DNA from 3 places in the Mesorhizobium sp. B2-1-8 genome. Region 1 is predicted to be linked to each of the others. Evidence: riboswitches for the same ligand, from Rfam matches in the RefSeq annotation. Region 1 holds a riboswitch; each other region holds the start of a gene.
The links. Region 1 has a riboswitch for cobalamin ahead of FJ970_RS01795 (aromatic ring-hydroxylating oxygenase subunit alpha). Riboswitches for the same ligand answer to the same signal wherever they lie in the genome.
Positions count from the first base shown of each region.

Region 1 (3,855 bases):
AATGGCCGATGTCAATTTGAGGCAAGTGAAGAAGTCCTACGGCAATCTCAACATTCTCCACGGCATCGACCTCGACATCAAATCGGGCGAGTTCATCGTCTTCGTCGGTCCGTCGGGCTGCGGCAAGTCGACCTTGCTGCGCTCGATCGCCGGGCTCGAGGAGATCACGGCGGGTGAACTCAGGATCGACGGCCAGGTGGTCAACGACGTGCCTCCGTCGAAGCGCGGCATCGCCATGGTGTTCCAGTCCTACGCGCTCTATCCGCACATGACCGTCTACGACAACATGGCCTTCTCGATGAAGATCGGCAAGGAAAGCAAGGCCGAGATCGACAAGCGGGTGCGGCAGGCAGCCGAGATCCTGCAGCTGACCAAATATCTCGACCGCCTGCCCAAGGCGATGTCGGGCGGCCAGCGCCAGCGTGTCGCCATCGGCCGCGCCATCGTGCGCAATCCGAAAGTGTTCCTGTTCGACGAGCCGCTGTCGAACCTTGACGCGGCACTGCGCGTCGCCACGCGCATCGAGATCGCCAAGCTCAAGGAATCCATGCCCAACACGACCATGATCTACGTCACGCACGACCAGGTCGAGGCGATGACGCTGGCCGACCGCATCGTCGTGCTCAAGGACGGCCACATCGAGCAGGTCGGCACGCCGATGGAGCTCTACAAGAACCCCGGCAACCTCTTCGTCGCCCAGTTCATCGGCTCGCCGGCCATGAACATCCTGCCGGCGACGGTCGACAAGACGGGCAACCCAACCATCATCAGCCATGTCGGCGGACGCAAGGCGACGGTACCGATCGCGACGCCTGCCTCGGCAAAGGGAGCGGCGGTCAGCTTCGGCGTGCGGCCGGAAGATCTCGCGATCGCCAGTGGTAGCGACTATCTGTTCGAGGGGACGGTCGATTATCTCGAGCAGCTCGGCGAGGTCCAGCTGGTCTATATCGACATCGGCCGGGCCGACCTGCCGCTGGTGACCAAGTTGCCGGGCAATGTCGAGGTCAAGCGCGGCTCGACGTTGCGGCTGACCGCCAATGCCGGCGACCTTCATATCTTCGATGCGGATGGACGGTCGTTCGCGCTGCACGAAGCGGAAGCAAAAGCCGCCTGAGACCACAACCTGTCTCGACGACGCAAAAAGAGAGCGGCGGGCAAACCCGCCGCTCTCTTTTGTATATCACCACGGCTGGTTAGTTGTTGCCGAAGAGATTGCGATCAGCACCCTGATGCGCCGGCTTCTGCACGTCGCCGGACGAATTGAGCAGCTTGTAGACGGGCGAGTCGCTGTTGCGGATCGAACCCGTATGCGACGTATCGACGTTGACGGTCGCCTGCTTGTTGATGTCGGTGCCGCCAACGTTGTCGTTGCCGGCATAGGCGCCGCCAGCGGCAATCAGAAGAGCGGCGGCGGTAAGAACAATCTTTTTCATTTTTTTACTCCGATATTTTCGAATTCAAGGGACGGGCTGAGCGCGCCGTCCCTGCTTGACGAGATGTTAGTTGTTGCCGAACAGGTTGCGATCGGCGCCGTGCTGGACGGGCTCCTGGTTGGCAGGAGCCGACTTGTCGACCGAAGCGGTGTACGAGTTGTCCACCGCGGCAGCAGGCTGGTTGGCACCGTTGGAGCCATAGTTGTCGCTGGCAAAAGCGCTGCCGGAAATAGCCAGAACGGCGGCGGCGGCAATAAGGATCTTGTTCATTTTAGACACTCCTGAATTTGTTGAATTCCACCGGACCGGCGGGCAAGCCCGCCATCCGTGCGGATAGGCCGTTAGCGACCGAAGAGGTTGCGATCGCTGCCCTGAGCAGGCGCCTGAGCAACCGGCTCCGACGTCTTGGTGGAGGTGGAAGCGGTGTACGAGCTGTCCACGGCTGATGCGGGCTGATTGGCACCGTAATTGTCGCTACCAGCGAAGGCGCTGCCGGAAATCGCCAGAAGGGCGGCGGCAGTGAGAACAATCTTTTTCATTTTGGGTACTCCAGTATTTTCCCGTCCGTCTAGCGGCGTGTCTTGGGATTAAAATCGCGTCGTTCGGACAGCTCCGATGTGGGAGAGCCCCGCGGCCGTTTCCAATCACGAAGTTGTTCAGCGTGGACCATGACTCCACCACTTGAAATTGTACCAGGGCTTTCCACATCCGCTCTTTTTCTTCGTGATATCAATTGGTTATCTAAATCCAACGCCTCGATCATCAACTGTGTCGGAGGCTCGGCGTTCACACCCTCTTGCACGCACCGTCAACAGAAACGAACCGTTCGGTTCGATTTTAGACTCTGCTAATAGTCACTTTTTGAAACCGTTAACCTTCTCGCCCGCGGCAAAGGGGTCGAAAACGGTGCCGGCGCGTCTGGCGACGGAGGTCGATTCCAACGGCTACGACCCTGTCACGGCGATCCAGCGTGCGTGTCGCGCCGCATGGATGCGATGTCGCTTTCGTGCCGATGTCGCAAAGCCTGCCGTGATTAGATCAGGCATCTCAGGTGCCGCTGCGTGACGACGGAGCGGAGAATTGGGAAGCCGGTCAGATTCCGGCGCTGCCCCCGCAACGGTGGTGGAGTTCAAGTCGCAACGGGAGACCACTGGGCGAAGGCCTGGGAAGGTGTCGCGATGGTCCGCAAGGACAACTCCAGAGCCCGGAAACCAGCCCGAGATGGCCAGAACTCGACTGATCGCGGTGGGCGGTCAAGAGGCGGATGGTGTTTGTCCGGCTTTTTGCCGATCTGCGTCCAGTCCTTCCTCAATCACCACCAGTTCAGTCCTTGAAACTGAGGACAGGACATGGACGCGCGCAACGACATGCTGAGGCTCTTGAACAGCCGCAAACAAGGCTTTTCGCTGGAACAGCCCTTTTACACCGACCCGGACTACTTCAAGCTGGACATGGAGCTGATCTGGTATCGCGACTGGCTGTTCATCGGCCATGATTGCGAGTTGCCCAAGCCGGGCAGCTTCATCACCGTGCAGATCGGCGATTATCCGGTCGTGCTGGTGCGCGATCAGCAGGGCAAGATCAACGCCTTCCATAATTCCTGCCGCCATCGCGGCAGCCGCGTCTGCAACACCGACAAGGGCATGGCCGCCAAACTGGTCTGTCCCTATCACCAGTGGACCTACGAGCTCGACGGCCGGCTGCTGTTCGCCCGCCAGATGGCCGATGGGTTCGACAAGAGCCAGTTCGGGCTGAAGCCGGTCGCCTGCGAAAGCGTCGCCGGCTATGTCTTCATCTGCCTGGCCAAGGAGCCCGCCGACTTCGCGCCGATGCGGGCGATGATCGAGCCCTATCTGAAGCCGCACCGGCTCAGCGAGGCCAAGATCGCCTTCGAGAGCACGATCATCGAGAAGGGCAACTGGAAGCTGGTCTGGGAAAACAACCGCGAATGCTATCATTGTGCGGGCAATCATCCGGAGCTGTGCAAGACCTTCCCGGAAGCACCGACCGTGACCGGCGTGCAAGGGGCCGACAGCGATCCGGAGATGCTGGCGCACTGGGCGAAATGCGAGGCTGCTGGCCTACCCAGCAAATTCCGCATCGACCCGGCCGGGCAATACCGCGCCACCCGCGCGCCGCTGCTGCGCGATGCCCAGAGCTACACGATGACCGGCAAGCGGGCGGTGAAGAAGAACCTGTCCGACAGCGTTTCGGCCGACCGGATCGGCACGCTGATGCACTATCACTACCCGACAACCTGGAATCATATCCTCATCGACCATGCCGTCACCTTCCGCGTGCTGCCGGTCAGCGCCACGGAGACGGCGGTGACGACCAAATGGCTGGTACACAAGGATGCGGTCGAGGGCGTCGACTACGATCTCGCCGAACTCACCCATGTCTGGACCGAAACCAACGACCA
Region 1 covers NZ_CP083952.1:388,686-392,540, forward strand. Annotated here, with positions in the region: gene FJ970_RS01775 (ABC transporter ATP-binding protein) at 2-1,114, shown strand; gene FJ970_RS01780 (DUF680 domain-containing protein) at 1,194-1,433, opposite strand; gene FJ970_RS01785 (DUF680 domain-containing protein) at 1,500-1,703, opposite strand; gene FJ970_RS01790 (DUF680 domain-containing protein) at 1,775-1,972, opposite strand; cobalamin riboswitch at 2,466-2,668, shown strand; gene FJ970_RS01795 (aromatic ring-hydroxylating oxygenase subunit alpha) at 2,783-3,855, shown strand, end outside.

Region 2 (3,855 bases), 3.0 Mb from region 1:
CGATGTCGACAGCGGCGATATAAGGCGGGCACTGAAACTCTATCGTGTCGCTGATTTCCTGCTGATTGGCTTGTTCGGCCTGGTCGCTGTGATCGCTGTTCTGGTGTTTTAAAACTCTATCCCCTGCTGCGCCTTCACGCCCGCCGAGAAATGGTGCTTGGTCACACCCATCTCGGTGACCAGATCCGCCGCCTCGACCAGCGCCGGCTTGGCGTTGCGGCCGGTGACGACGACGTGCAGGCCCTCGCGACGGGCCTTCAGCGCCGCAACCACCTTGTCGAGATCGAGATATTCGTAGCGTAGCGCGATGTTCAATTCGTCGAGCACGACAAGGCTGATCGAGGGATCTTCGATCAATTCCAGAGCCTTGGCCCAGGCGGCCTCGGCGGCCGCGATGTCGCGCTTCAAATCCTGCGTCTCCCAGGTGAAACCCTCGCCCATGGCGTGCCAGACGACCCGGTCGCCAAAGGCGGCGAAAGCGTCCTTCTCGCCTGTGTGCCATCTGCCCTTGATGAACTGCACGACACCGACGCGCTTGCCGTAGCCGAGCATTCTAAGCGCCAGTCCGAAGGCGGCCGTGGTCTTGCCCTTGCCGGGGCCGGTGTTGACGATCAGCAAGCCCTTCTCGATAGTCTTGCCGGCAACCTCGGCGTCCTGCACCGCCTTGCGCTTGGCCATCTTGGCGCGATGGCGTTCTTCATCCTTGTCGTCGATGTCAGTCATTTCACTTCACCTTGAGCGGTAGCCCCGCCACCATCAGGAGCACCGTGTCGGCGACCGCGGCGACCCGCTGGTTGAGCCGGCCGGCGTCGTCGCGAAAACGCCGCGCCAGCGCATTGTCGGGCACGATGCCTTGCCCGACCTCGTTCGATACCACGAACCACGGCCCGCGCGGCCGCGACAGCACGTCCGCCAGCCGTCGGCACGCCGCGTCAACGTCGTGATCGGCCAACATGTGATTGGTCAGCCACAGCGTCAGGCAGTCGACAAGCACCGGCTGATCATCCGGCAAGGCTTCCAGCGCTTCGGCAAGGTCGAGTGGCGCATCGATGGTCGACCACCCTTCGCCGCGCCGCGAGCGGTGCAACGCGATGCGCTCGCGCATCTCGTCGTCACAGGCTTGCGCCGTGGCGATATAGGCCCATGGCGAGGGCAATGCCGCCACCAGGGTTTCGGCGTGCGCGCTCTTGCCGGAGCGCGCGCCACCGATGATGAAGGTCAGCTTGCCGCGATCAGGCAAAGCTGTCGCGCAGGCTGGTCGCCGTGCCGGTGAAGCGTCTGCGCACCACGCCGACGACGGCGCCGAGCACCAGCCAGAACACCAGATTGGTCACCGTCACCGCCACCACGAACTGATGGTGCAGGCCTTCCGGGATCGGTGTTTCGAAACTGTCGGGCTGCGGCGCGCCGACGACATGCGGGGCGACGATCAGCAAGACGGCGAGGATGGTCAACGGCAGCGATCTGCGAAACACGATCAGACCAAGGCCGATGGCGGTCGCCGCCGCCGTTGCCGTCCACCAGATCTGACGCGGAAGAAGATCGGCCGCCGGCATTGCCGGCAGTTCCGGCTGCAGGCCGAGGCCAGGCGCCAGCGTGAACACGGCAAAGCCGGCCAGCCCCCAGAACACGCCCTGGCGCCAATTGCCGATGCCGCCGGCAAACTCGGAAACCGCGACCAGGACCAGCGCGAAACCGATGCCGGTGACGATATTGGCAACCACGCTGAAGGCGAAACGCTCGAAACCGTCGGCCGGCGCCCAGGCTTCGTCTTCCTCCGCCGGCGTCTTGGCTTCGACGGCTGCTGGCGCGGCAGAACTCATCGCATTCCCAGCGGGCGCGACCGTGCTTACGGCGCTGGTATCGGTTGCGGCGGGTGCCGCGCCATGGTCGTGGTGATGGCGGCCGCCGGCCTTTTCGTAGACCTCCGCCTTGAGGATCAGCGGCACTGTCGCATAGGCCTGGATGCAGGCGAGAACGACACCGGCCACGAGCCCCGCGATCGCCGCGACGAACACGACGTTGCGAAACAGATTCATGATGTCAGATCCTCGTCAGTGGCAGGGAAACGCCATCGAGTGGCGATAGTCGTGGGCGGCATTGTGGACCGCATCGATATGCGAGAAACCGACAAAGCCGACGACGAAGATGCCGAGCAGCGCCGCGAGCGCGAGCTGCATGAAGCGCGACTGCGAGGAGACGGAGGCGCCGAGGGAGACGGAAGCGGTAGTCATGTCTTGTCCTTTCGCCCTCCACCCGAGGGCATCGAAGTCAGTTTCCTGTCGCCGGCAGGTCTCCTGGCTCGCGGATAAGCGCCCTTCCCCACCTTCCCGAAGGAAAACCTTCAGTGGCATATGGAGAGGACTACCGCACACAGTTGCGGGGGCAGCCACGGCATTGGACAGGAATTCCTGTCCGCACCGCATTCCCTCTTGGCTCCAAAAAGGAACCGACGACGCTGATGACTATAGGGAAATTCGCCGCGCGCGGCAAACCAAATTCCGACAGCAGCCAGCGCAGGAGCGTCGTATCGGCAAAGCCGCTCCCATCCCGTCCTGATTGACAAACTCCATGGCCGGGTGTCGGCTGGCAACCCTCACAGGAAGCCAGCCATGCAGCCCGATGCCAGCGAGCGCGAGCCCTATAACGGCCTGACCCGAACCGAGCCGTCGCTGCCCTCATCGGCCTATTGGGATCAGGAGAACTATCAGCGTGATCTCGACGCCATCTGGTACAGAAATTGGCTGCTCGTCTGCCGCGAGGCCGACCTTGCCCGGCCTTTGGCATTCCGCACCTTCCGCGTCGGTACGCAGGAAATTCTTGTGTTGCGCGACGAGACCGGCGCGTTGCGTGCCTTCCACAACACGTGCCGGCATCGCGGCTCGCAGCTTTGCCAGGAAAGCGAAGGACGGCTGAAGGCGCGGCTGATCACCTGCCCGTATCATGCCTGGTCCTATTCGCTGCGCGGCGACCTTGTGCGCGTGCCATCGAAGTCGCTGCCTGACGGCTTCGACAAGGCCGATTATCCGCTTTACCGCGTTGCCCTCTCGGTGTGGCGGGGCTTCGTCTTCGTCAATCTTGCTGAAGATGCCGCCGGCTCGGCGCAGTCACCCTTCGACCCGGCCTCCGGCGACCTCGGCAACTGGCCGCTGGACACGCTGGTGTCGGGCCATGTGCTGCGCAAGGTCATGAACTGCAACTGGAAGATTTTCTGGGAAAACTTCAACGAATGCCTGCACTGCCCGGGCGTTCACAAGGACCTGTCGCGGCTTGTGCCGATCTATGGCCGCGGTCTGATGAGCCGGCACGACGATCCCGAATGGGCGCGCCATGCCGCCAATGATGCGCCGGAGTTTTCCGGCGGCCTGCGCGCCGGGGCTGAAACATGGTCGCGTGACGGGCGGACGCACGGGCCGGTCTTCCCGGGCTTGACGCAGGCGGAACGAACCGCTGGCCAGACCTACGTCACCAGCCTGCCCTCGATGTTCATCGTCGGCCATGTCGACTATGTCAGGACCGTGCGGCTGGTGCCGCTCGGCCCGGAGCAGACCGAATTGACCGCCGAATGGCTGTTCGCGCCCGAGGCGCTCGCCGAGACCGACATCGACAACATCGTCGCCTTCGGCACACAGGTGCTGGAGGAGGATGCCGCGATCTGCGAGGTCAACCAGAAAGGCCTGCGCTCGATGCGTCATACAGCCGGCGTGCTGATGCCCGAGGAGTACGACTTGCATCGTTTCCACAATTGGGTGCGCGAGCGCCATACGGCGCTTTCGCCCTGATTTTTACAGGGACTTCGGCAGGTAGCGCCACGTCATGAAGCCGCAAAACGCCGCCAGCAGGCCGAGCGTGACG
Region 2 covers NZ_CP083952.1:3,421,478-3,425,332, reverse strand. Annotated here, with positions in the region: gene cbiB (adenosylcobinamide-phosphate synthase CbiB) at 1-112, shown strand, start outside; gene cobO (cob(I)yrinic acid a,c-diamide adenosyltransferase) at 109-723, opposite strand; gene cobU (bifunctional adenosylcobinamide kinase/adenosylcobinamide-phosphate guanylyltransferase) at 725-1,240, opposite strand; gene FJ970_RS16740 (CbtA family protein) at 1,233-2,039, opposite strand; gene FJ970_RS16735 (CbtB domain-containing protein) at 2,055-2,234, opposite strand; cobalamin riboswitch at 2,270-2,469, opposite strand; gene FJ970_RS16730 (aromatic ring-hydroxylating oxygenase subunit alpha) at 2,613-3,782, shown strand; gene FJ970_RS16725 (MFS transporter) at 3,786-3,855, opposite strand, start outside.
Region 2: linked by a shared signal. The riboswitch ahead of FJ970_RS16735 (CbtB domain-containing protein) and the one ahead of FJ970_RS01795 (aromatic ring-hydroxylating oxygenase subunit alpha) in region 1 are both predicted to bind cobalamin.

Region 3 (3,855 bases), 2.0 Mb from region 1:
GGCGCCTGCACCTGCGATGTCGTCGTTCTAGGGTTTGCGCGCGTCGCTTCGCTCCCTGCTCCGCCCTAGAATGACGAAGTTATGAGGCGCCTCGTCGCAACGGATTTATTGACTAAGTCAACTAAATGATTGATCCTGTCCAGGACAGGAGGAATCCCCATGACGATCCACGACCACCCCGGCAAGGAACGCATCGACGCGGTGCGCGCCTTCAACCGCTTCTACACTCGCCAGATCGGTGTGCTCGACGAAGGCTGGCTGAAAAGCACCTTCTCGCTTACCGAGGCGCGGGTGCTCTACGAGCTTGCCCATCGCGACGGGCTCGTCGCCAGCGACCTGGTGCGCGATCTCGGCCTTGACCCCGGCTATGTCAGCCGTTTGCTCAAAAAATTCGAGGAGCGCGGTCTGGTCGAGCGCGAAGCCACCGAGGCGGACGCGCGCCGCGCCTCGATCGCGCTGACGCCGGCGGGCAGGGAAGCCTTCGCGCCGCTCAACCAGGACTCGCACGACCAGGTGCGCGCGCTGCTCGATCGCCTGGCGCCCGTCGACCAGGATCGGCTGGTCAAGGCCATGCGCATCGTTCAGGGCCTGCTCGGCGACAGACCCGAACCCAAGGTGCCTTACATCCTGCGGCCGCTGCAGGTTGGCGACATCGGCTGGGTCACGCGCCGCCAGGGCATGCTCTACGCCCAGGAATATGGTTGGGATGAAACCTACGAGGCGCTGGTCGCCGAAATCCTCGCGGCGTTCGTAAAATCGTACGATCCGAAATGGGAGCGCGGCTGGATCGCCGAACGGGAAGGCGACGTCGTCGGCTCGGTCTTCGTGGTGCGCAAGTCGGATCAGGTGGCCAAGCTGCGGCTGCTCTATGTCGAACCTTCGGCGCGCGGCCTCGGCATCGGCAAGCGCCTGGTCGAGGAATGCATCGGCTTTGCCCGCGCCAGGGGATACAAGACGCTGACCTTATGGACCAACGACATTCTGACCGCGGCCAGGCACATCTATCAGGCGGCCAGTTTCAAGCTGATCGAGGAAGAGCCTCACCATTCCTTCGGCAAGGATCTGGTCGGACAGAATTGGGATCTGGAACTGTAGCGGCGCGTCATGCCTTGACCGGTACCCAGATTTCCAGCCCGCCATTACCGGTGCGGCCATCGAATTCGGGCCCGTGGCGCTCGAATTCCGGCGCGTCGGCGATTTCATGGCCGGAGCCGGGCAGCCAGCTGTTCCAGATCGTGTTGATCGTGCGCCGGATGGTCGAGATGTGCTCACGATGCGTGAAGACGGCGTATTTCTGCGCCGGCACACGCACGCGGTAAAAATCCTTGGGCAGGTCGGAGAAATCCGTCACCTCGACGCCGACGACATAGTCGAAATTGCCGGCGTCGTCGCCGTTGAGGCAGACGCCGTAGAAGACGCCAGGCGCCTCGCCGGGAATGTTGCCGATATAGGGGGCGAAGCGCTGCCACTGCATTGGGATGCCGGCGCTGGACTCGCAACTGTAGCGTTCGCCAAGCCCGGCGATGAGCAAGGGGCGGCTGGTCTCGAAGCGCGGCGGCTCGAGCGTGTGAGAAGTGAACTGTCCATCAGGATAGGCTCCACGAGGTCGAGGTTTCGGGTCGAGCCTTGCGCGCGCACCAGTTCAGGCGTGGTGCCGAACTCATCGCGAAAAGCCCGCGTGAACGCCTCGTGCGAGCCGTAGCCGACATCGAGCGCGACTTGGAGAATGTCACGTGCGCCGCCGGCCAGCTTGCGCGCCGCTTCGCTCAAGCGGCGCGCCCGCATATAGCCCACGACCGACCGTCCCGTGGCCGCGCCGAAGGCGCGCGTCACATGAAAGCGCGAGACGCCGCTGCTTGCCGCGACATCGTCGAGCGTAATGGCCTCCGGCAGGTGGCTCTCGACAAACCATAGCGCCTTCTCGGTCGGGTTCATGTGTTCCTCGCATGTGGCGTTCTCACTCTGGCGCCTCGTTGCCCGGCCAGTTTGATCGAAATTGCGCCTGGCGCAAAATCGAAAGCGGCAACGGCTGTCGGGCGGTGGACGCAAAGTCGACGACAGGCTTGCTCTCTTGTTTGTTCTGTTATAACAAAACGAAGCAACCGCCTTGCCTCGCCTTCGCGCGCGGCCTAGGCTGCGACTCGTGATGGTCCCCGAGCCGAAAGGCGAGGGGTGAAAAGGGAACGCGGTGAGACCCCATGGGGTCGAGGCCGCGGCTGCCCCCGCAACTGTAAGCGGCGAGCAAGATCCGGAACGCCACTGGCCGGCAAGGCTGGGAAGGCAGGATTGCGCGGAGACCCGTGAGCCAGGAGACCTGCCATCGCTGAGTTGACCGGACGGGGTGTGCCGGGAGGAAACGTGGATATCGGTCTTGTCGGCCGGTCGGCCAACATCCTTCCGTCGCCAGTTTTGAAAGTGACGGGAAGTTGGACGGCGCAATCGATCGTATTCACCCCGGCTCCATGCACCAGATCATCGTGTGCACCCTTTGCCGCGACGTGCCGACCGGTGTCAGGTCGGGCGAAGGTTTGTGCGCCGAGTTGTGCTCCCGCCTCGCGGCCCAGCCTGACGTGGCGCATGGTTTCACGGTCGAGGGCGTGGCTTGCATGGCGGGTTGCGCGCGTCCCCTGGCAGTGGCTTTCCAGGCGCCAGGCAAGGCAGCCTATCTCTTCGGGTCGATCGACGCGCAGGCGGACGCTGCCGATCTCGTGCGGTTTGCCAGGCTCTACGCTTCGCTTCCCGATGGCTGGTGCAATTCCGGACAACGTCCGCCGCGCCTGGCCGGCAAGACGCTGGCCCGCATCCCGGGAGCCGGCAAGCTGACGGATGGCACTCGATGACAACGCCGCTTCTCGATGCGCGCGACCTGGGCGCGATGGCGAATGGCCGGCATCTGGTCCATGCCGTCAGCCTGTCGGTGACATCGGGCGACCGCCTCGCCATCATTGGCCCCAACGGCGCCGGCAAGACCACGCTGCTGCGCATGTTGTCCGGCATGCTCAGGCCGAGCTCCGGGGAGGTGAAGCTCGGCGGGCGGCGCCTGGACAGGATTTCCCCCTCCGAGCGAGCCCTGCATATCGCCGTCGTGGGCCAGACAGACCAGCCGGACCCACGGCTGGCGGTGATCGACTATGTCGAACTTGGCCGCGTCCCGCATGCCGGCCTGAGGCGCCGCGGCGAGGAACGCGACATTGTCGTGGACGCGCTGCGCCGGGCCGGCCTGTTGCCGCTGCTCGGCCGGACCATCGGCTCGCTGTCTGGTGGCGAACGCCAGCGCGCCCAGCTTGCGCGCGCCATCGCGCAGGAGCCCAAAATCCTGTTCCTCGACGAGCCGACCAACCACCTCGATCCGCGCGCCCGCGCGCAACTGCTCGAACTGGTGGCCGGCTTCGGCATGACCGTGATCGCGGTGCTGCACGATCTGACCCTGGTGGCACCCTTCGCCACCCGGGTCGCGGTGATGAACGAGGCCCGGCTGCAGGCGCTGGCGCCGCCGCACGAGGCGCTGACGCAGCAGCTGATCCGCGAGATTTTCGGCGTCGACGTGTTTCGCCTGCGCCATCCCACCGAGGACCGCGAACTGACGGTGTTCGACCTTCCGAACCGCGCCGCACCGCCGTCCTGATCAAATCCATCCTTATCCGACACGTTCAACCAAGGAGCAAAGTCCGTGAAACGCCTCGCCTTGTCCCTCGTCGTCTCGCTGCTGGCCTCGACGGCCTTTGCCTTCCCCGTCACCGTCGACAGCTGCGGCAAGCCGCTGACCTTCGACGCGCCGCCGAAGCGCGCCGTCATCCATGATCTCAACATGGCCGAGATGGCCTTCGCGCTGAAGCTGCAGCCATCTATCGTCGG
Region 3 covers NZ_CP083952.1:4,721,771-4,725,625, reverse strand. Annotated here, with positions in the region: gene FJ970_RS23220 (helix-turn-helix domain-containing GNAT family N-acetyltransferase) at 160-1,095, shown strand; partial or broken gene FJ970_RS23215 (AraC family transcriptional regulator) at 1,103-1,935, opposite strand; cobalamin riboswitch at 2,131-2,337, shown strand; gene FJ970_RS23210 (DUF1636 family protein) at 2,427-2,840, shown strand; gene FJ970_RS23205 (ABC transporter ATP-binding protein) at 2,837-3,625, shown strand; gene FJ970_RS23200 (ABC transporter substrate-binding protein) at 3,671-3,855, shown strand, end outside.
Region 3: linked by a shared signal. The riboswitch ahead of FJ970_RS23210 (DUF1636 family protein) and the one ahead of FJ970_RS01795 (aromatic ring-hydroxylating oxygenase subunit alpha) in region 1 are both predicted to bind cobalamin.